DNA from 3 places in the Pseudomonas sp. CDFA 610 genome. Region 3 is predicted to be linked to each of the others. Evidence: riboswitches for the same ligand, from Rfam matches in the RefSeq annotation. Region 3 holds a riboswitch; each other region holds the start of a gene.
What was found. A riboswitch is a leader RNA that binds a small molecule or an ion and turns the genes downstream of it on or off. The one in region 3 is predicted to bind cobalamin.
Positions count from the first base shown of each region.

Region 1 (7,463 bases), on a different contig from region 3:
TTCGATCTGCCCCACGCCACGCCACGCCGCATGTGCCCGTGCGGCGCGCAGCCAGACCAGATCGGCACGCATACCGTCCACACCCGCCGCAAAGCAGCGTTCGGTAATCAGCGCCAGCGACGTGTCATCCAGGTCGATGCCAGCCAGCCGCGAACGGGCCTGCTCACAACGCTGTTTCAGTGCGTTCTGCCCGGATTGCCATTGAGCAGCGAAAGCGTGCGGATCGGCATCGAAATCCAGACGCCTGCGGATGATCTGGCTACGCTCGGCAGGCAGCACCTGTCCGCTCAGGGCGACGTTGAGGCCGAAACGATCCAGCAATTGCGGACGCAGTTCACCCTCTTCCGGGTTCATGGTGCCGATCAACACGAAACGGGCCGCATGACGATGGGAGATGCCATCACGCTCCACCAGATTGACTCCGCTGGCAGCGACATCCAGCAACAGGTCGACCAGGTGATCAGCCAGCAGATTGACCTCATCGACATACAGCACGCCGCCGTCGGCCTTGGCCAGCACGCCAGGCGAGAATCGCGCGCGGCTTTCGGACAGCGCAGCATCGAGATCCAGCGTGCCGACCAACCGTTCTTCGGTCGCACCCAATGGCAGAGTCACGAACTGCCCGCTGGCGAGCAGATCAGCCAGTCCGCGTGCCAGGGTCGATTTGGCCATGCCTCGTGGACCTTCGATCAACACGCCACCAATGCGCGGATCGATGGCGGTCAGGCAAAGCGCCAGCTTCAGGTCATCGGCACCCACGACGGCGGCGAGCGGAAAATGCGGCGTTTCGGCAAGGTTTGAATCAGACAGGGTCATCACTTCTCTTCCATATCCAGCAGCAGGTCTTCCAGGGCTTGTTGATAATCGCCCGGCACCTGCCAGAGGCCGCGCTGCTGAGCTTCGAGCATGCGCTCGGTCATGTCACGCAAGGCATCGGGGTTGTGCTGTTCGATGAATTCACGAGTCGACGGGTCGAGCAGATAAGCATCGGCCAGCAGAGCGTATTGGTGATCATCGATCAGTTCGGTCGTCGCATCGAATGCGAACAGGAAGTCCACGGTGGCCGCCATTTCGAACGCGCCTTTGTAGCCGTGGCGTTTGACGCCCTCGATCCACTTGGGATTCGCTGCCCGCGAACGGATCACACGGTTCAACTCTTCCTTCAAGGTGCGGATCTTCGGCAGGTCCGGCTGGCTGTGATCACCATGGTAGCTGGCCGTTTTCTGGCCGCTGAGGGTTTCAGCAGCGGCGAGCATGCCACCTTGAAACTGGTAGTAATCATTGGAATCGAGCAGATCGTGCTCGCGGTTGTCCTGGTTCTGCACCACCGCCTGCACCTGAGAAAGACGCTGAGCGAAACGCTGCCGGGCAGGTGTGCCTTCATCTGAACCGCCATAGGCATAACCGCCCCAATTCAGATAAACCTCGGCCAGGTCCTGGCGGCTTTGCCACAAGCGGCCATCGATAGCGCCCTGAACGCCTGCGCCATAGGCGCCTGGCTTGGCACCGAAGATGCGCCAGCTGGCCTGACGCGCGGCTTCGTCCTCGCTCAGACCTTCAGCGATAAAATTTGCCCGTTCTTCGCGCACACGGGCAGCAATCGGGTTCAGGTCATCCGGTTCGTCCAGAGCCGCAACAGCCTGCACGGCCGCGTCGAACAGACGAATCAGGTTGGCAAAGGCATCGCGAAAGAAGCCGGAAACCCGCAAGGTCACGTCCACTCGCGGGCGGTCCAGCAGGCTGACCGGCAGAATCTCGAAGTCATCGACGCGCTGACTGCCCGTCGCCCAGACAGGACGCACACCCATCAGCGCCATGGCCTGCGCAATGTCGTCGCCACCGGTGCGCATGGTCGCCGTGCCCCAGACCGAGAGACCCAGTTGCCGCAAATGATCGCCGTGATCCTGAAGATGGCGCTCCAGCAGCAGGTTTGCCGACTGGAAACCGATCCGCCACGCCGTAGTCGTCGGCAGGTTGCGCACGTCCACGCTGAAGAAATTGCGCCCGGTGGGCAATACATCCAGCCGCCCGCGACTCGGCGCGCCGCTGGGCCCGGCAGGCACAAAGCGACCGCTCAGCGCATCCAGCATGCCCTGCATTTCTCCAGGACCACAGGCGTCCAGACGTGGCGCGACCACTTCTCGCAGGCTGTCGAGGATCAGTGCCAGATCGGCATGCTCCGGCAAATCCGTCACGTCCCGACCTTGCGTAATGCGTTCGATCAAGACGGCGGCGTAGAGCTCAAGACGCTCACGCGCATCGCCAGCCGTGCGCCACGGGTCGGCACTCAGCGCCAGCAGTTCGGTTGGTCGCGGCCCCTGCCAAGGCTCGGCAAGCTCGCAATCCAGCGGATCGAAGCCCAGATCGAATGCCTTGCTCAACGCCCGCAACAGGCTCGACTGGGCTCCGCGGCCGTCGCCACGGGGAATTCGCAACAGGGCCAGCAGCGTGTCGGTGCGCAAGCGACCTTCAGGTGACTGACCAAAGATATGCAGACCATCGCGGATCTGCGATTCCTTCAAATCACACAGATAGGTGTCCAGACGCGGCAGCCAGACTGCAACGTCTGCATCGCAGTCGGTCGATTCATCCAGCGCCAGTTCCCGGTCGATCTGCGTTTCGCGGACCAGCTTGAGGATATCGCGTTGCAGTTCGCGGGCGCGGCGCGGGTCGAGCAACTGTGCTTCGTAATATTCGTCGGCCAGCAATTCCAGATTGCGCAACGGACCGTAGGTTTCGGCGCGGGTCAGGGGCGGCATCAGATGGTCGATGATCACGGCCTGCGTACGACGCTTGGCCTGCGCACCCTCGCCCGGATCGTTGACGATGAACGGATAGATGTTCGGCATCGGACCCAGCACAGCATCCGGCCAGCAGTTTTCCGACAGACCTACACCCTTGCCGGGCAGCCACTCCAGGTTGCCGTGTTTGCCGACATGCACCATCGCGTGCGCACCGTAGGCCTTGCGCAGCCAGAAGTAGAAAGCGAGATAGCCATGCGGCGGCACCAGATCCGGGTCGTGATAGACCGCGCTCTGATCGACCTGGTAGCCCCGTGCGGGCTGAATGCCGACAAAGGTCAGGCCGAAGCGCAGGCCTGCGATCATCATCCGCCCGCTACGGAACATCGGATCGGCGTCCGGCGCCCCCCAGCGGGCGTTCACCGCATCACGATTGGCCTGCGGCAGCGCGTTGAACGCGTCCAGATATTCATCCAGCGCCATGCTCTGCTGACACGGGCGCTGATCAATGCTGTCCAGATCGTTGGTCACGCCGCCAAGCAATTGCTGAATCAGCTCGGTGCCGCTGTCAGGCAGCTCGGACACCGGATAACCCTCAGCCTGCATGGCGCGCAGGATATTCAGTGCGGCAGCCGGCGTGTCCAGCCCGACGCCGTTGCCGATACGACCGTCGCGAGTGGGATAGTTGGCCAGAATCAGCGCGACACGCTTGTCGCCATTGCGCAGCCGCGCCAGAAGAATCCAGCGCCGCGCCAGTTGCGCGACGAAATCCATACGCTCGGGATGAGCCCGATAGCAGACCACATCGGACTGACTGCGCTCACTGCGCCACGCCAGGTCCTTGAAGCTGATGGGACGGCTGATGATGCGCCCGTCCAGTTCCGGCAGCGCGATGTGCATCGCCAGATCGCGCGCGCCCAGGCCCTGCTCGCTGGCCTGCCATGCAGGCTCGTTGTCCTGCGCACAGATGGCCTGAATGACCGGCACGTCGCGTCGGAACGGTCGCAGGTGCGGTGCTTCCGGACTCGACTGGGCAAAGCCGGTGGTGTTGAGGATCAGCTCAACTCCGGCCTCATCCAGCCAGTCTTCTACCTGCGTGAAGCAGCCAGCCTCCTTGAGGCTGGCGACGGCGATCGGCAAAGGGTTGAGGCCCTGTGCCTGCAGTCGCGCGCAGAATTCGTCGATGAAGCCGGTGTTGGCGGCCTGCAAGTGCGAACGATAAAACAGCAACGCAGCCACAGGCTGGTCACTGAGCCAGTCGGCCTGCCAGTCGGCCAGTCCGGCAGTTGCCCGCTTCGGATGATAAACAGCGGTACGTGGCAGCGGCTGAGGCTCGGCCCAGGCGTAATCGTGACCGAGCCAGGTGCTGGCGATGCAGCTATAAAGGTCCAGCGCATTTTGTAGACCGCCCTGACGCAGGAACTGCCACAGCCGGTTGCAGTCGGTTGCAGCAACGGTGCTCAGGTCGATCAGTTCCGGATCGTGCCGGTCACACCCCGGCACCATAATCACCGTGACGCCTTGCGCAGCCAGCTCCATCAGCCGCTCGACGCCGTAACGCCAGTAACCAATGCCGCCGTGCAGAGAAAGCACAATCACTTTGGCGTGACGCAGTACCTCATCGACATACAGATCGACCGAGGCGTGATTCTGTATCTGCATCGGGTTGGCCAGACGCAGGCTGGGGTAATCTTCAGGCATCTGCCGGGCCGCTTCGGCCAGCAGCGCCAGGCTCGAATCGCCGCTGCAGAGAATCACCAGATCGGCCGGGGTCTGCCCAAGATCAGCGATGCTGTCGTCGGGTACGAAACCGCCGGGCTGGGTTCTCAGCAGGTGCATGGGTCAGTCCTTGCTCATCTCACGAAGTTTTGCTTCCAGCCCTTTATAGACCTCTTCCTCCAGCAAGCTGTTGAGCTGGGCTTCAAGCGCAGTGGCATCCAGTTCCTGGCCAATCAACACCAGATTAGTGATGCGTTCTTCGTCCGCACGCCATGCACGGTCAAAGTGCTTATCAAAACGTGTGCCCACGCCCTGGATCAGCAGGCGCATCGGCTTGCCGGGAATCGCGGCAAAACCTTTGACGCGCAGAATGCCGTGCTGCACGACCAGTTGGTTCAATGCATTGAGCAGTAAAGCCTCTTCGGCCTGAGGCAGTTTGATGGAGATCGAGTCAAACGCGTCGTGGTCGTGATCATCGTCTTCACCGTCATGATGATCATGATGGGTCTTGCGACCGTCGATGTGGACTTCCGATTCGGCACCGACGCCCAGCAACACGCTGATCGGCAGACGACCACTGCTGGCCTCGATCACCTTGACGGCGGGCGGCAGTTCCTCAGAGACTTCTGCGCGAACCGCAGCCAACCCTTCAGCGTCGATCATGTCGGCCTTGTTGAGGATGACCAGGTCAGCGCTGGCCAATTGGTCGGCAAACAGCTCGTGCAGGGGCGACTCATGATCCAGATTCGGGTCCAGCTTGCGCTGGGCATCGACCTGGTCCGGGAAGGCCGCAAACGTACCGGCCAATACCGCCGGACTGTCGACCACGGTGATGACCGCATCGACGGTGCAGGCGTTACGGATTTCCGGCCATTGGAAAGCCTGAACCAAAGGCTTTGGCAGCGCCAGGCCGCTGGTCTCGATCAGGATGTGATCCAGATCGCCGCGACGAGCCACCAGTTCGCGCATCACCGGGAAGAACTCTTCCTGAACCGTGCAGCACAGGCAGCCGTTGGCCAGCTCATAGACACGCCCGTTGGCTTCTTCTTCGGTACAGCCGATGGTGCACTGCTTGAGGATTTCGCCGTCGATACCCAACTCGCCGAACTCGTTGACGATCACCGCGATGCGACGCCCTTCGGCGTTATCGAGCATGTGACGCAACAGGGTAGTTTTACCCGAGCCCAGAAAGCCGGTGACGATGGTGACGGGAAGCTTGGCCAGTGTTTTCATCAGATGCCCTTGTGGCAATGCGGCGGGCAAACAGGACGAGAACCGCGTGCGACACACACGGATCAAATCGCCACCGGATCACCCCGCCCGGTTGTAGTGAGAATTCGCGGGCCTTGGCCCGGGTCGAGGCAGGTCTCCTGGCTTACGGCAGCGCATTGCAGGCTTTCGAGCCTTGCGATACGCATTCATCGCGCCTTCCCGCCGGGGCAGTGGCTGTGCGACGAACATGACCGATTACAGTTGCGGGGGCAGCTGCGGCATCGACCGCATTCCCGTCTTAGCTGCGCTTGAGCACTGGGCTGCAAGCGAAGAACCTCGAACCGGCAAGGCTACGCAGTGACCGCTGGCAGGTCAATCGCTGAGATTGACGATCCCCCGCCACGCGTGGTCTCCTGTGCGCCTTGTTACGGGTGCCCCTCACGGGGTGAAACGGGAAACCGGTGCGCTCAGATCGTTGAGCAAGTCCGGTGCTGCCCCCGCAACGGTAAGCGAGAGGAAGTCAGATCCACTGTGCTCCGGCATGGGAAGGTGACTTCGAAGGAGAGACAGTGCTGTCTCGTCCCCTCGCGAGCCCGGAGACCGGCCCGCTACGTTTGCAAATGACACACCCGCGGTGGGCGGGCGCCATTGAAGCCTCTGACGTTCGTCAGCGGGTATCTGTGCGCATGGCCCGCTTTTGCCCAACGACTCAGAGGGAACGCCATGACGACCATCAGCAGCAGCCATCCGGCCACAGCCAGCTCCACCCGCACGCAACGTCTCACCGCAGCCATCAGCGCCGCCCTGCTGGGCGCGTGCCTTGTGTACTTTGCCGGTTTCTCGCACATTGCCGCCGTGCACAACGCGGCACACGATACCCGTCACAGCGCCGCCTTCCCTTGTCATTGAGGACACCACAATGTTCAAGCGAATCGCTTACACCGCAGGTTTCACCGGCCTGCTCGCCGCGCTGTTGCTGACGCTGTTGCAAAGCTTCTGGGTCGTCCCGTTGATCCAGCAGGCCGAAACCTACGAAAACGCCCCTGCCGAACACGTGCATGAACATGCCAGCGGCGTCGCGGCCGAGCACCCTCATGAACATGACGAAGCCGCCTGGGAGCCGGAAGACGGGTGGCAGCGCGTGCTGTCCACCACCGGAGGCAATCTGGTGGTTGCAGCAGGATTCGCGTTGATGCTCGCTGGGCTTTATACCTTGCGCGCACCGGGCAGCCCGCTTCAGGGTGCCGGCTGGGGACTGGCCGGTTTCGCCGTGTTCGTGCTGGCCCCGACGCTGGGCCTGCCGCCGGAGCTGCCGGGCACTGCAGCCGCCGAGCTCGGTCAGCGTCAGCTCTGGTGGGTCGGCACCGCAGCCTCCACCGCTGCTGGTCTCGCGCTGCTGATCTTCGGTCAGAATCTGCTGCTCAAAGTGCTGGGCATCGCCATTCTGGTTGCACCGCATGTGATCGGCGCGCCACAGCCGCTGGTTCACGAGCGCCTTGCACCCGAGACGCTGGAATCGCAATTCATCGTGGCCTCGCTGCTGACCAATGCCGTGTTCTGGGTGGCATTGGGCATGATCAGCGCCTGGCTGTTCCGTCGCAACAACGTCGATCTGCAACATGCCGAACCACACCCGGCCTGAGCAGACGATCACCCTGCCCGCGTCTGTCATCGTCGCGGGCCTGGGGTGTCGGCGCGGTTGCTCTGTCCTGCAGTTGCATGCACTGCTGGAGCAGCACCTGAAGGCGCATGGACTGGGCATGGCCGATGTCACGGCGCTGGCCTCCATCG
Region 1 covers NZ_JAGTPM010000007.1:127,346-134,808, forward strand. The annotation lists gene KDX39_RS14480 (ATP-binding protein) at 1-816, opposite strand, end outside; gene cobN (cobaltochelatase subunit CobN) at 816-4,580, opposite strand; gene cobW (cobalamin biosynthesis protein CobW) at 4,584-5,693, opposite strand; cobalamin riboswitch at 5,804-6,026, opposite strand; cobalamin riboswitch at 6,085-6,295, shown strand; gene KDX39_RS14495 (CbtB domain-containing protein) at 6,396-6,581, shown strand; gene KDX39_RS14500 (CbtA family protein) at 6,592-7,314, shown strand; gene KDX39_RS14505 (cobalamin biosynthesis protein) at 7,292-7,463, shown strand, end outside.
Region 1: linked by a shared signal. The riboswitch ahead of KDX39_RS14495 (CbtB domain-containing protein) and the one ahead of KDX39_RS01115 (ABC transporter substrate-binding protein) in region 3 are both predicted to bind cobalamin.

Region 2 (7,463 bases), on a different contig from region 3:
TTTGCGACCGTCCGTCGTTCTTTTTCAGGAAATGCTCCCGGAGCAGGCCCTGGAAACACTGTATGAACAACTGGCTATAGGCTATGACGCGGTGCTGACCATTGGCACTACGGCAAGCTTCCCCTATATTCACGAACCGGTCATCAGGACCAGAGTTTCCGGGGGTTTTACCGCCGAAATCAATCCTGAGGCAACCGATCACAGCGCGCAAATGGACGTGTTTTTGAAGTGCCGGGCGGCACATGTCATGGAAAAACTCATAAGTCACATTTAGTTCGATTGAATTTGCAAATGACCTGGATAGCGGGCATAGTCTCGCCTTCTTAACAGTTCAGCCACGGTCGTGCCCATGCAAGTTGTTCGCTTCGCACCCCTCGTGCCCCTCGCACTCGTTACATTCCTGTTCGGTTGCTCGGCCAACATGCCGGTTTCTCAGCAAGAACAGGCTCAGCAAGCGCCTCGTTATCAGAACACTGTCACGGCCCAGTCCGCAGCTCGTCGCGCCGACGCCGCTGCCCTGCAGGACGAAATGGCTACAGAAGACGAACTGGCCCAGTTTGCTGACAACCAGTCCTACAAACTGCCGGTTCTGGCCGACAGTATCCTGGAACGTGGCAAGGCCCTGATCGGTACGCGTTACCAGTTCGGCGGCACTTCGACACGTTCGGGCTTCGATTGCAGCGGCTTCATCGGTTTCCTGTTTCGCGAAGAGGCCGGCATGAACCTGCCACGCTCGACCCGCGAAATGATCAACGTGGATGCACCTCTGGTGTCGCGCAACAACCTCAAACCGGGTGATCTGCTGTTCTTCAGCACACGCGGCCGCGGTCGTGTCAGCCACGCAGCAATCTATGCCGGTAACGATCAGTTCATTCACTCCAGCAGCCGCCGCAGCGGTGGCGTGCGCATCGACAGCCTCGATGACGCGTACTGGAGCAAGACCTTCATCGAAGCCAAGCGTCCTCTGGCAATGGCACCCGGTGCCGTTGCAGTGAAGGCGCCCGCAGTTGCCGCGCAGACAACGGCGATGACATCGACTACAGTCAAGACCGCAGTAAAACGCCGTAAGTAAACGAAATATGGAAAACGCAGACAGGCCGATGGCCTGTTTTCGTTTTTGAGCTTCTCGGCAGCGTAAGCCGCATCCGGATCAGGTTGTTGTGGTTATGTCGATTGCTTTGCGCCTGATGGTTATCTCTTTTGTTGCGTTGCTTGGCGCCTGCGCCAGCGCACCGCCGCCTCCCCAGCCCCGGGTCGTTCAGCGTCCGGTGGTGACTGCTCCTCCCCAGATTCTTTCCCAGGCTGCCGAAGATGTGCTGTTTCGCGCATTGGGGCTGGTCGGCACGCCTTATCGTTGGGGTGGCAACACACCGGATTCGGGGTTCGATTGCAGTGGCCTGATCGGCTATGTGTACCGTGATGCTGCGGGGATATCCCTGCCGCGCTCCACGCGTGACATGGTGGTGATGGGCGCGCCGAACGTGCGCCGTGAACAGCTGCAATCAGGGGATCTGGTGTTCTTCGCCACCTCGGGTGGCTCGCAGGTTTCTCATGCCGGGATCTACGTCGGCGAAGGCCGCTTCGTGCATGCGCCGGCTACCGGTGGCACGGTCAAGCTGGACAGCCTCGACAAGCCGTATTGGCAGAAGGCTTACCTCAACGCCAAGCGCGTGATTCAACCGTCGAACCTGGCGCAGAATCGTCCCTGATTACCGCCGTTTCGAGGGCGCAAGCGCCTGTCTATGTATGGCAGTTGGCAGGGGAATGTGGGAGGCGGCTTGCCGGTGATCCGGTTTCCTGACCAGCGTTCTCAGTGCCTGAAACAGCCATGTCGCCGGCCACCGCCTCCTATAAAACTTACGCCCTGAGGCAGCTTGTATCTACTGAGCCGCCTTTATCGACGTCACCCGCCAGATCTTATTGCCCACATCATCCGCCACCAGCAACCCGCCGCGATGGTCATTGACTACTCCTACCGGGCGGCCCATGGCTTTTTCGTCTTTGTTGAGGAAGCCGGTCAGCACATCAACCGGTGCGCCGTTGGGTTTGCCGCCGCTGAAGGGCACGAACACGACCTTGTAGCCGCTGTGCGGTTTGCGGTTCCAGGAGCCATGCTGGCCGATGAACAGACCTTCGTTGAACGGTGCTGCCAGTGTCTTGCCGTCAGCGAAGACCAGCCCCAGTGAAGCCGTGTGTGGGCCGACCGCGTAATCCGGGGAGATGGCCTTGGCGACCAGGGCCGGGTTCTGCGGTTTGACGCGCTCGTCCACGTGCTGGCCGTAGTAACTGTAAGGCCAGCCGTAAAAACCGCCGTCCTGCACCGAGGTCACGTAGTCGGGCACCAGATCGCTGCCGATCTCGTCACGCTCGTTGACGGCGGTCCACAGCTTGCCAGTGGCAGGCTCCCAGTCCATGCCATTGGGGTTGCGAAGGCCCGAGGCGAAGATGCGGTGGTTGCCGGTGGCAGGGTCCACTTCCCAGATCGCTGCACGGCCTTCTTCCTTGTCCATGCCGTTCTCGGCCACGTTGCTGTTGGAGCCGACGGTCACGTACAGCTTGCTGCCGTCTTTGCTGGCGATGACGTTCTTGGTCCAGTGGTGATTGAGCGTGCCGCCCGGCAAATCGACCACTTTGGTCGGCTGCGCGCTGATTGAAGTCTGGCCGCTTTCATAGGGGAAGCTGATCAGCCGGTCGGTGTCGGCCACGTACAGCTTGTTTCCCACCAGTGTCATGCCGAACGGCGAATTGAGGTTCTGCAGGAAGACACTGCGGGTTTCGGCCACGCCGTCGTTGTTGGTGTCGCGCAGCAGGGTGATGCGGTTGGCGCTCGGTACGCCTGCACCGGCGCGGCCCATGACCTTCTCCATGACCCAGCCGCGGATGCCTTTTCCGTCATCCGGTTTGGCCGGCGAGTTGGTTTCCGCAACCAGCACATCGCCATTGGGCAGCACATACAGCCAGCGCGGGTGATCCAGATGTTCAGCGAAGGCGCCGACCTGAGTGCCTGGCGCAGCCACCGGTTTGGCGTCTTTTTCCCAGCCGATGGCCGGAGCGATGTTGACCGTCGGAATCAGTGTCTTATTGGGCTCCGGCAGTGTGGGAGAAGGCCCTGTTCCATCCGAGACCTGCAAGGTCGAAGACTCGCCGCACGCCGCAAGGCCGCCTGCGAGCAGAAGCAGTACGGCGTACTGTGGTCTGATTTTGAACATCGTGAATCTCCATCGAAAAAGGCTGGGTCCAGTAAGGGATAGAGACACCCTGATGGCTGAGGTTCAATTGCGTGTCGCCCTCCGGCGGTGCCATGCAGGTGAATGGCCTTTATGCCCTCGGTACTGCGGTGTCGATTGACGCTCCACCCCCAACCCTCTACCCTTCGCGGTTTGTTTCAGGTGCTCTGCAATCCTCCCGATTGGCAGGGTGAAACAGGGAAGCCGGTGAGGGTCTGACGATTCGATTCCGGCGCTGCCCCCGCAACGGTAAATGAGTCAAGGCTGTGCATGATGCCACTGCGTTTCGACGCGGGAAGGCGCACTGTCAGGGTGACCCGCTCATGAGCCCGGAGACCGGCCTGAAATACTCAATGGCATCACGGAGGGTGATGCTCTGTGCAGGGCGTTGCCGTGCTGTTCAGTGCTGTCCTTCCGTCTGCTTTCGCGACCCCCCGAGCGGAGAGCCGAGATGAACGAATCCCCCGAACGCGACGAACGCCATCTGGCGCGCATGCAGCGCAAGAAAGCCGTGATGGACGAGCGTATCGCCAGCTCACCCAATGAATGCGGTCTGTTGCTGGTGTTGTCCGGCAACGGCAAGGGCAAAAGCAGCTCGGCGTTCGGCATGCTCGCGCGCGCCATGGGCCACGGCATGCAGTGCGGCGTGGTGCAATTCATCAAGGGGCGCAACAGCACAGGCGAAGAAATGTTTTTCCGCCGTTTCCCCGAGCAGGTGCGCTATCACGTGATGGGCGAGGGCTTCACCTGGGAAACCCAGGATCGCCAGCGCGATATCGCGGCCGCCGAAGCCGCCTGGGCCGTGAGTCTGGAAATGCTGCGCGACCCGGCCATCGGTCTGGTCGTGCTCGACGAGCTGAACATTGCCCTCAAGCACGGCTATCTGGATCTTGAGCAGGTATTGACCGACTTGCAGGCCCGTCCGCCGATGCAGCATGTGGTAGTGACCGGCCGTGGTGCCAAACCCGAATTGATCGACCTGGCAGATACCGTTTCGGATATCGGCGTAGTCAAACATGCATTTCAGTCCGGCATTCGGGCGCAGAAAGGTATAGAACTGTGAGCCTTTCAGTTGTGAGCATTCGGTCATGAGAACCCCCAGGGATTGTCCGGCAGTTCTGATTGCTGCACCCGCATCCGGCCAGGGCAAGACCACGGTCACGGCGGCGCTGGCACGCCTGCACCGCAATCAGGGGCGCAAGGTGCGCGTCTTCAAGTGTGGCCCGGACTTTCTCGATCCGATGATTCTGGAGCGCGCGAGCGGGGCACCGGTGTTTCAACTGGACCTGTGGATGGTCGGTGCCGACGAAAGCCGTCGCCTGTTGTGGGAGGCGGCCGAAGAGGCGGACCTGATCCTGATCGAAGGCGTGATGGGCCTGTTCGACGGTACGCCGTCCAGCGCTGATCTGGCGCGCCATTTCGGTGTGCCGGTGCTCGGCGTGATCGATGGCACGGCCATGGCGCAGACCTTTGGTGCTCTGGCGCTGGGGCTGGCGCGCTATCAGCCTGATCTGCCGTTTGCCGGCGTGCTGGCCAACCGCGTGGGTACGGTGCGTCATGCGCAGTTGCTGGAAAACAGCCTGACCGAAGGCTTGCGCTGGTACGGTGCGCTGTCCCGTGAAACCGGCTTCGAGCTGCCCAGTCGCCATCTGGGGCTGGTCCAGGCCGACGAACTCAACGACCTTGATCTGCGCCTGGACATGGCTGCCGCAGCGTTGGCCAGCACCTGCGAGGTGGCCTTGCCTCCAGCGGTAACATTCACTGCGCCAGAACCTGTACATGTCGAGCGCTTGCTGGAGGGCGTGCGCATTGCGGTGGCCCGCGATGGAGCCTTTGCGTTCACCTACGGCGCGAGCCTCGACCTGCTACGCACCATGGGCGCCGAGCTGACCTTCTTCTCGCCGATCCGCGACAGCCATTTGCCGGAGGCTGACAGCGTGTACTTGCCCGGCGGCTATCCGGAGCTGCATCACGTTGAACTGTCCGCCAACACCACGATGCTGGCCGACATCCGCACGCACCACGCGGCCGGCAAACCCATGCTGGCCGAATGTGGCGGCATGCTGTATCTGCTGGAAGCCCTGACCGATGTTGAGGGCGTGCGTGCCGAACTGGTTGGCCTGCTGGCGGGCGAGGCGGCCATGCAGAAGCGTCTGGCAGCGCTGGCCCTGCAAGCAGTCGAAATGCCGGAAGGCGAGTTGCGCGGCCACACCTATCACCACTCGCTGACTACGACTGAATTGCAGCCGATTGCCCGAGGCATCAGCCCCAACGGCGGGCGCGGTGCCGAAGCGGTTTATCGCGAGGGTCGCCTGACCGCTTCCTACATTCACTTCTATTTCCCGTCCTGTCCCCAGGCGATTGCGGCCCTGTTCAAGCCATGACCGAGCACGCGTTCAATGATGAAGAGCGGGCAGCGGTGTACCGCGCTATTGCCGAGCGTCGCGACATGCGGCACTTCGTCGGTGGCAGCGTGGCGCCCGAACTGCTCGCCCGTTTGCTGGAGGCTGCACACCAGGCACCGAGCGTCGGGCTGATGCAGCCCTGGCGGTTCATCCGGATCAGCGACCCGGCACTGCGCGGCAGGATGCAGGCGCAGGTCGAAGAAGAGCGGGTCCGCACGGCCGAGGCACTGGGCGAACGCACCGAAGAGTTCATGAAGCTCAAGGTCGAAGGCATCAATGACTGCGCTGAGGTGTTGGTTGCCGCGCTGATGGAAGGTCGCGAGCAGCACATCTTTGGTCGTCGCACCTTGCCGGAAATGGACATGGCGTCGCTGTCTTGCGCGATCCAGAACCTGTGGCTGGCCGCGCGCGCCGAAGGGCTGGGCATGGGCTGGGTGTCGCTGTTCGACCCTGATGCATTGGCCGATCTGCTGAACATGCCCGAAGGGGCCAAGCCGCTGGCGATTCTCTGTCTGGGCCCGGTAAAAGAATTTTATCCCGCACCGATGCTGGTGCTGGAAGGCTGGGCGCAGGCGCGTCCGCTGAGTGAGCTGTTGTATGAGAATCAATGGGGAGTGAGTCAATGAGTGTGGCGCTGTTGAGCGTGGCCGGGGTTGCGCTGGACGCGCTGCTCGGCGAGCCGAAACGCTCTCATCCACTGGTGGCGTTCGGACGCTTTGCCAATCGTCTGGAACAGCGCTTCAACAGCGGCGGTCGCGGCTGGCGCAGCCATGGCGTCACCGCCTGGTTCGTGGCGGTGATTCCGCTGACGCTGTTGGCCACGCTGCTGAGCTGGGCGCCGTTCGTGGGCTGGCTGGTGGAGATTCTGGCGCTGTATTGCGCGCTGGGCATGCGCAGCCTCGGTGAGCATGTGCAGCCGGTGGCTCAGGCATTGCGCAGCGATGATCTGGAAGAGGCGCGCCGTCGGGTCGGCTATCTGGTCAGCCGCCAGACCAGCGAACTGGATGCCACTGAAGTCGCCCGCGCGGCCACCGAGTCGGTGCTGGAAAACGGCAGTGATGCGGTGTTTGCTGCGCTGTTCTGGTTTGTGGTGGCCGGTGTTCCGGGCGTGGTGCTCTATCGACTGAGCAATACGCTGGACGCCATGTGGGGCTACCGCAACGAACGTTTCGAGCGATTCGGCTGGGCGGCGGCAAAGATCGACGACCTGCTCAACTACATTCCGGCGCGTCTGGTGGCGTTGACCTACGCGCTGCTGGGCAAAACCCGGCTGGCACTACGCTGTTGGCGCACTCAGGGACCGACCTGGGACAGTCCCAACGCAGGTCCGGTGATGGCGGCCGGTGCTGGCGCACTGGGCGTCGAACTCGGTGGCGCGGCGATTTATCACGGCGAGTTGCACCAGCGCCCGCAACTGGGCGAAGGCGTTCCTGCCGATGCCGACTCCATCGACCGTGGCTGGGAGCTGGTGCAGCGCGGCGTGTGGCTGTGGTTGCTGGTGCTGTGCATCGGGACGGAATTCTATGCTTGAGCACGGCGGCCGACTGCGTGCAGCGGCGCAGCATTACGGCATCGATCAGGCCGACTGGCTGGACCTGTCTACCGGTATCGCGCCGTGGTCCGCGCCGGTACCGGACATTCCTTTGCGTGCATGGGCGCGCCTGCCCGAGAACGATGACGGCCTCGAGACTGCCGCCTGCGCTTATTACGGCGTGTCACAGGTGTTGCCGGTAGCGGGGTCGCAGGCGGCGATTCAGGCATTGCCGCGGGTGCGCAGCGCCGGTCGGGTGGGTGTGCTGTCGCCGTGCTATGCCGAACATGCCCATGCCTG
Region 2 covers NZ_JAGTPM010000010.1:205,400-212,862, reverse strand. The annotation lists gene KDX39_RS19960 (NAD-dependent deacylase) at 1-274, shown strand, start outside; gene KDX39_RS19955 (C40 family peptidase) at 350-1,072, shown strand; gene KDX39_RS19950 (C40 family peptidase) at 1,167-1,709, shown strand; gene KDX39_RS19945 (PQQ-dependent sugar dehydrogenase) at 1,881-3,209, opposite strand; cobalamin riboswitch at 3,371-3,586, shown strand; gene cobO (cob(I)yrinic acid a,c-diamide adenosyltransferase) at 3,679-4,290, shown strand; gene KDX39_RS19935 (cobyrinate a,c-diamide synthase) at 4,316-5,611, shown strand; gene bluB (5,6-dimethylbenzimidazole synthase) at 5,608-6,258, shown strand; gene cbiB (adenosylcobinamide-phosphate synthase CbiB) at 6,255-7,163, shown strand; gene cobD (threonine-phosphate decarboxylase CobD) at 7,156-7,463, shown strand, end outside.
Region 2: linked by a shared signal. The riboswitch ahead of cobO (cob(I)yrinic acid a,c-diamide adenosyltransferase) and the one ahead of KDX39_RS01115 (ABC transporter substrate-binding protein) in region 3 are both predicted to bind cobalamin.

Region 3 (7,463 bases):
CGCGACAACGCATCGCGCACCACCGTGCGGCTGACGCCCTCGGCTTCCATGATATGAAGCTCCGAAGGCAACTTTTCGCCACGCTGAAGCACACCGTCACGCATGCGCTGGGCAAAGCGGTCGACCAGGGTTTCAGCCAGGCGGCGATGATTCTTTTGCGAGGAAAGCGCGTTGTCCGACATTGCAGCCTCATGTCTATCGAATACCCGAGTATAGGCTGCGATCCCCGCACAAAACACGCCCTGAGTGAGGTTATACTCAGCGCCCCGATACGGACCTGATCACCCGCCATGGAACCTACCGCATCCCCGAAAGGCCGCCGTTCCAGCCTGACCCAGCAATTGGTCGCCGAATTCGCCCGCAAAATTCGCGAAGGCGAGATCCAGAGCGGCGAAAAGCTGCCCACCGAGCAGGTGATCATTCGGGAAACCGGGGTCAGCCGTACCGTTGTCCGTGAAGCCATGTCACGCCTGCAGGCCGAAGGGCTGGTCGAAACCCGGCATGGCATCGGCACCTTCGTCGTCGACGCCTCCCAGGCCAGGGCCGATCAGTCGGACGAGCTGTCCATCGGCACGCCCGGCGACGCCGTGGCAATCATTGAACTGCGACTGAGCCTTGAGCCCGAAGCTGCCGCGCTGGCTGCACAACGTCGCACGCCTGAACAATTGAGCGCCATTCGTCAGGCCCTCGACGAGTTGCACCGCTGCGTCCGGACCGGCCAGGATACCCTGCAGGCCGATTACGAATTCCATCGGCGCATTTCCCTGTGCACCGCCAACAGCTTCTTCACCGACGTGATGAACCAGTTGGGCAGCAGCATCCTGCCGCGCGCGCGCAGTGGTTTCGGCAACATCGCGTCGTTGCAGATGGAAGACGATCCTCATATTCAGCAGCGTGAGCAGGAACAGATCTTCGACGCCCTCGCCCATCAGGATCGCGACGCCGCCCGGGCCGCCATGCGCCTGCATCTGCTCAACAGCCTGCAACGCCTGCGTGCAAAGCCGTAGCGAGCCCATCCCTTATCGTTTACCATGCCGCCCGTCGGTTTCCGAGAGGAACTAACAGGGAATTCGCCCGCCTCGCGCCACGAGCCGAAACGAAACTGCCCCCGCAACTGTAGGCATTGAGCCAGTTCCACCACTGCCACTGGGTGATACCCGGGAAGGCCGGAGCCAGGCGATGACATGCCAGTCAGGAGACCTGCCGACCTTAATCAATCACTAACCGGCGGGGTGTCCGGGAAGGACATCCGCGCATGGCCTTATTGCGCCAGTTGCTGCTGTTTCCGGCAGACCGGGATGTGTTTTCCTGTTGTGCATGCGCCCTGACACACGTTCGAATCGAGGTCGCATTCCATGTCACTGCCCCGCCTTGTCGCACTCGCTGCCAGCCTGACCCTTTCAAGCCTGGCGCTCGCCGCACCGACCCACTATCCGCTGACTATTGAAAACTGCGGCTACTCGCTGACCTTCGCTCATGCGCCAGCCAGGGCCGTGACCATTGGGCAATCGGGCACCGAGATGTTGTACGAATTGGGCCTGGGCAACAGGCTGGTCGGTACCTCCCTGTGGTTCAACGATGTACTGCCGCGCTTCAAGGAACAGAACGACAAGGTCGAGCGTCTGGCCAACAACGAACCCAGCTTTGAGGCCGTGATCGGCAAACGCCCCGAACTGGTTGCCGTGCAACTGGAATGGATGGTCGGCAAGCAAGGTGCAGTCGGCACGCGGGAGCAGTTCCACGAACTGAAGATTCCGACCTACCTGATGCCGTCTGACTGCGAAGGCAAAGACAATCTGGTCGGCGCCGACGGCACGCGCCTCGAAGCGTTCCGCATCGAGACCATCTACAAGAGCATCGAGCAACTGGCGCAGATCTTTGATGTGCAGGATCGTGGCGACAAGCTGGTCGCCGACCTCAAGGCCCGCCTGAGCGCTGCTGTGGCCAATGTCCAGCAGAACCATGCCAAGGACGTGTCGGCGGTGTTCTGGTTCTCAAGCTCCGATCTGAAAGCCGATCCTTTCGTCGCGGGCCGCAAGGGTATTCCGGACTTCATGCTCAATAATCTGGGGATGCGCAACATCGTCCAGTCCGATGAAGAATGGCCGACCGTTGGCTGGGAAACCATCGCCAAGGCCAACCCGAGCATTCTGGTGATCGCCCGCATGGACCGCCGCCGCTTCCCGGCCGACGACTACCGCAAGAAAATCGAATTCCTCAAGTCTGACCCGGTGACCCGCAACATGGACGCTGTGAAGCACGACCGCATCGTGATCATCGACGCAGAAGGCATGCAGGCCAGCCTGCGTCTGTTCACCGGCATCGAAGAGCTGTCCGCTGCCGCCAACCGTTTCAATGCCACTCAATGAGATTGCCTGTCGCACTCGGCCATGTGATCTGGGTCTCGGCGGTGCTGGTGCTGGCCATCATCCTCGGCGCCGCGATTGGCGAAACCTCGATCAGTCTGCAGGTGGTGTTTCAGGTACTGGCCAACAAGCTGTGGGCGGCGGGCTATGTGCTTGATCCCATCGATGAAGGCATTGTCTGGAATTACCGCCTGACCCGCGCCATCGTAGCCGCTGCCTGCGGTTCGGGGCTGGCTATTTGTGGCGTGGTGCTGCAGTCGCTGTTACGCAACCCGCTGGCCGATCCTTATCTGCTGGGCATTTCAGCCGGCGCCTCGACCGGCGCAGTCATGGTGGCGATTCTGGGTTTCGGTGCCGGGGTCATTTCCATGTCGGCAGGCGCTTTCGTCGGCGCGCTGGTGGCGTTCTCTCTGGTCGCTCTGCTCGCCCACTCATCGAGGGGCAACACGGCCGCCGGGCAAATCATTCTGGCGGGTATTGCCGGCTCGCAACTGTTCAACGCGCTGACCTCGTTCCTGATCACCAAGTCGGCCAGCTCCGAACAGGCACGCGGCATCATGTTCTGGTTGCTGGGCAATCTGAGTGGCGTACGCTGGCCCTCGGTGTGGATGGCTGTGCCCGCAGCTCTGTTCGGTATGCTGGTGTGCCTTTGGCATCGTCGCGCGCTGGATGCGTTCACCTTTGGCAGCGACTCCGCTGCTTCACTCGGCATCGCCGTGCGACGGGTGCAGATCGTGTTGATCGCCACTGCGGCGCTGGTGACAGCGGTGATGGTCTCGATTGTAGGGTCCATCGGTTTCGTCGGTCTGGTGATTCCGCATGCGGTAAGAATGCTCACCGGCGTACGCCATGCCCGGCTGGTGCCGCTGAGCGCCTTGAGCGGTGCACTATTCCTGATCGCGGCCGACATTCTTTCGCGCACGCTGATCAAAGGCCAGGCGCTGCCGATCGGGGTGATCACCGCCCTGATCGGCGCACCTGTGTTTGCATTGATCCTCATTCAGGGGAACAGGACACGATGAGCGCCTTCAGTCCCGATGTCGCTACCTCGGTGCTCGGTTGCACAGGACTGGGCTATTCGGTTCGCGGCGCGACCCTGCTGCGCGACGTGGACCTGAGCATCGCCCAAGGCGAGACACTGGGTATTGTGGGCCCGAATGGCTCTGGCAAATCGACGCTGCTCAAATTGCTGTCCGGCATCCACAAGCCGTCCAGCGGTCAGGTAACCATCGGCGAACGTCCTCTGTCGAGCCTGAACCGGCGCGACGTCGCCCGGGCGCTGGCGGTGGTCGAGCAACAGGCCGAAACAAGTGACGCGATCACTGTACTGGACGCCGTGGAACTGGGCCGCACGCCCTGGCTGTCGGCGCTGGCGCCCTGGAGTGACAACGATGACCGGATCGTTCGTCAGGCGCTGGTGGACGTGGACATGCTGCCCTTCATCAAGCGCGCCTGGCATACCTTGTCGGGCGGCGAACGGCAACGGGTGCATATCGCCCGGGCGCTGGCACAGAGGCCGGGAATCCTGTTGCTGGACGAGCCGACCAATCACCTGGATATCCAGCATCAGTTGACCATTCTCGGTCTGGTCAAGGCGTTGCCGGTCACCACGGTCATCGCCCTGCATGATTTGAATCAGGCATTGGACTGTGACCGGGTGGCCGTAATGGAAAAAGGCCGCATGGTCGCACTGGGCGCACCCGCCGAGGTGCTGACGCCCGAGCGGCTGCTGGACACCTTCGGTGTGATCGGCCGCTGGCTGACCGACCCGTTCGATGGCTCACGGATTCTGCGTCTGCGCTCGCCCTGAAGCCCCCTTCTCAACCCCACCGACAGTCAGTAAATGCCGCCGCAGCGATCAGCGCAGGTGCGCAGCGCGGCCCATGGCACTACAATGCGCGCTTTGCCCGCCGTCGGATGCCGTAGCCATGTCCCTACCCAAACACCATCTGGAATTGCTCAGCCCCGCACGGGACACGAGCATCGCCCGTGAAGCCATCCTGCATGGCGCCGACGCGGTGTACATTGGCGGGCCAAGCTTCGGCGCACGACACAACGCCTGCAACGAGGTCAGCGATATCGCCGAACTGGTGAAATTCGCCCATCGCTACCACGCGCGCATCTTCACCACCATCAACACCATCCTGCATGACGACGAGCTGGAACCGGCCCGCACGCTGATCCACCAGCTCTACGATGCAGGCGTGGATGCGCTGATCGTGCAGGACCTCGGCGTTCTGGACATGGACATTCCGCCCATCGAGCTGCATGCCAGCACCCAGACCGACATCCGTACTCTGGGTCGGGCGAAGTTTCTCGATCAGGCAGGTTTCTCGCAGCTGGTATTGGCTCGTGAGCTGAACCTGCAGGAAATCCGCGAGATCGCCGACGAAACCGACGCGGCCATCGAGTTCTTCATTCACGGCGCGTTGTGCGTGGCGTTCTCCGGGCAGTGCAACATCTCCCACGCACAGAACGGCCGCAGCGCCAACCGCGGCGACTGCTCCCAGGCCTGCCGTCTGCCCTACACCCTCAAGGATGATCAGGGTCGCGTCGTGGCCTTCGAAAAGCACCTGCTGTCGATGAAAGACAACAACCAGAGCGCCAACCTGCGCGCGCTGGTTGAAGCGGGCGTGCGCTCGTTCAAGATCGAGGGCCGTTACAAGGATGCGGGCTACGTCAAGAACATCACCGCGTACTACCGCCAGCGTCTGGACGACATTCTGGAGGACCGCCCGGATCTGGCGCGTGCCTCCAGCGGCCGTACCGCACACTTCTTCGTGCCTGACCCGGAAAAGACCTTCAACCGCGGCAGCACCGATTACTTCGTCAGCGACCGCAAGATCGACATTGGTGCGTTCGACACGCCGACCTTCACCGGCCTGCTGGTCGGCAGCGTGGAGAAACTGGGCAAGCGCGACCTGATCGCGGTCACTCACGAGCCGCTGTCCAACGGCGACGGGCTGAACGTGCTGATCAAACGTGAAGTGGTGGGTTTCCGCGCCAACGTCGCGGAGCTCAAAGGCGAATTCGAGGAAGACGGTGAGAAACGCTGGCGCTATCGCGTCGAGCCCAACGAAATGCCGGCCGCCCTCTCCCGTCTGCGTCCGAATCATCCGCTGAGCCGTAACCTGGACCATAACTGGCAACAGGCCTTGCTGAAGACCTCGGCCGAACGCCGGATCGGCATTCAGTGGCAGGTCGAATTGCGCGAAGAGCGCCTGAACCTGACCGCGACCAGCGAAGAGGGCGTCAGCGTCACGACTCATCTGGACGGTCCGTTTGGCGCGGCGAACAAGCCGGAACAGGCGCTGGACCAGTTGCGCGATCTGCTGTCCCAACTGGGCACCACGATCTATCACGCCCAGGACATCAGGCTGGACGCACCCCAGGCATTCTTCGTGCCCAACTCCCAGCTCAAGACCCTGCGCCGCGACACCATCGAAGCGCTCACCGAAGCGCGCGTCAAGGCGCATCCACAGGGCGGACGCAAGGCTGAAACCACGCCACCTCCGGTTTACCCTGAGTCGCACCTGTCGTTTCTGGCCAACGTCTATAACCAGAAAGCGCGTGATTTCTACCACCGCCATGGTGTGCAACTGATCGATGCGGCTTATGAAGCGCACGAAGAAACCGGCGAAGTGCCGGTCATGATCACCAAGCACTGCCTGCGTTTCTCGTTCAACCTGTGCCCGAAACAGGCCAAGGGCGTGACCGGCGTGCGCACCAAGGTCGCACCGATGCAACTGATTCAGGGTGACGAAGTGCTGACCCTGAAGTTCGATTGCAAGCCGTGTGAAATGCACGTGGTGGGCAAGATGAAAGGCCACATTCTGGACCTGCCGCTGCCGGGCAGTGCTGCGGCCAAGGCGGTCGTCGGCCATATCACGCCTGAAGACCTGATGAAAACCGCACGCCAGCGCGCTCCGCGCTGACGTCAATCACGTCCTGAGGGCAGGCGCTTACTTGCCCTCTGAACTCCGGTGCCGCCTGTCAGGCACGCACTCCATATGCGTGGTTTTCCACACCGGGTCGGTTTCTACGTCTGTCACGGCGAAACCCTGTTTTTCCCAAAAGCGGATCGCGCCGGGCAAAAATGGATGGGTGTGCAGGTACAAAACCTCTATCCCGCTGGCTTCGGCGTGCGCCCACAGCGCCTCACACAAGCGACTGGCCAGCCCGTCCCCTCGGAACTGAGGCATGACGTAAAGGCGCACGATCTCCACCGTATCGCGACCGGTATAGTCCAGTTGTGGGAAGCGATGATCGAATGGCAGATAGCCGACAGCAGCAATGATCTTCCCGTCGTGACGTGCAGTCAGGAATTTGCCTCTGCTGCCGTTCAGGTACACCTGTTCGAAAGCTGCCAGGTCGGCAGGGAACACGGTGGCATCGAGCATGGGGAAAACCTCGGCCCGGGCACGCATGGCGAAGTCGATGGTTTCAGGGATTTCGGCGCGGGTGACTTCCTGGATAGTAAAGGTCATGGCAACGGATCTTGTGAATGAAGGCGCAGGGTAATACAAATGATGCGCCAGCTTCAGGGGAGCGGCGAACGTGCAGACCTCTTGATCGCGTCTTTTGGGTAAGGATCGTGCCCATCGCTCCGCGTGGGAATAGATCCAGCGACGCTCTATACCCCCCCGACCATCCTCCTCCATGCACACCTTTACAGCGCAACCCGCCCGCTGCGCACCATTGCAATGCAGCCTGCCAAGCCACCCTGACACACGCTCCGGATCCCTGCTGTCGCGCCAGACACCCGGAAACACGAGGCTCGGGGTCACTCATCAACGATCGACGCCAAGCTGGCACAACCCCTGCATTATTCCAGACAACCCCGCCTTCAATGTGGTCGGGCCGCCCCGGTTGATCGACGCAGATCGCCAGTCTCACAGAGACCACAGGGCTATCAGGTGCATCCGGCAACGTGGCTCGATCCGCACCCTTGAACACCCATAAGAGAACAGGCAAAGGCGCCTGGAACCGAAAGGTTCCGGGCGCTTTTTTTTTGCTTCAAAAAACCTGATTGGCCTCGGCCGGGATTAGCCATGAACACCACAGTCTTCCCCCACAACGATGTAAAAACCCTGATCG
Region 3 covers NZ_JAGTPM010000001.1:229,025-236,487, reverse strand. The annotation lists gene KDX39_RS01125 (FadR/GntR family transcriptional regulator) at 1-182, opposite strand, end outside; gene KDX39_RS01120 (FadR/GntR family transcriptional regulator) at 291-1,007, shown strand; cobalamin riboswitch at 1,026-1,222, shown strand; gene KDX39_RS01115 (ABC transporter substrate-binding protein) at 1,356-2,369, shown strand; gene KDX39_RS01110 (FecCD family ABC transporter permease) at 2,366-3,388, shown strand; gene KDX39_RS01105 (ABC transporter ATP-binding protein) at 3,385-4,176, shown strand; gene KDX39_RS01100 (peptidase U32 family protein) at 4,295-6,301, shown strand; gene KDX39_RS01095 (GNAT family N-acetyltransferase) at 6,329-6,853, opposite strand; gene nirB (nitrite reductase large subunit NirB) at 7,418-7,463, shown strand, end outside.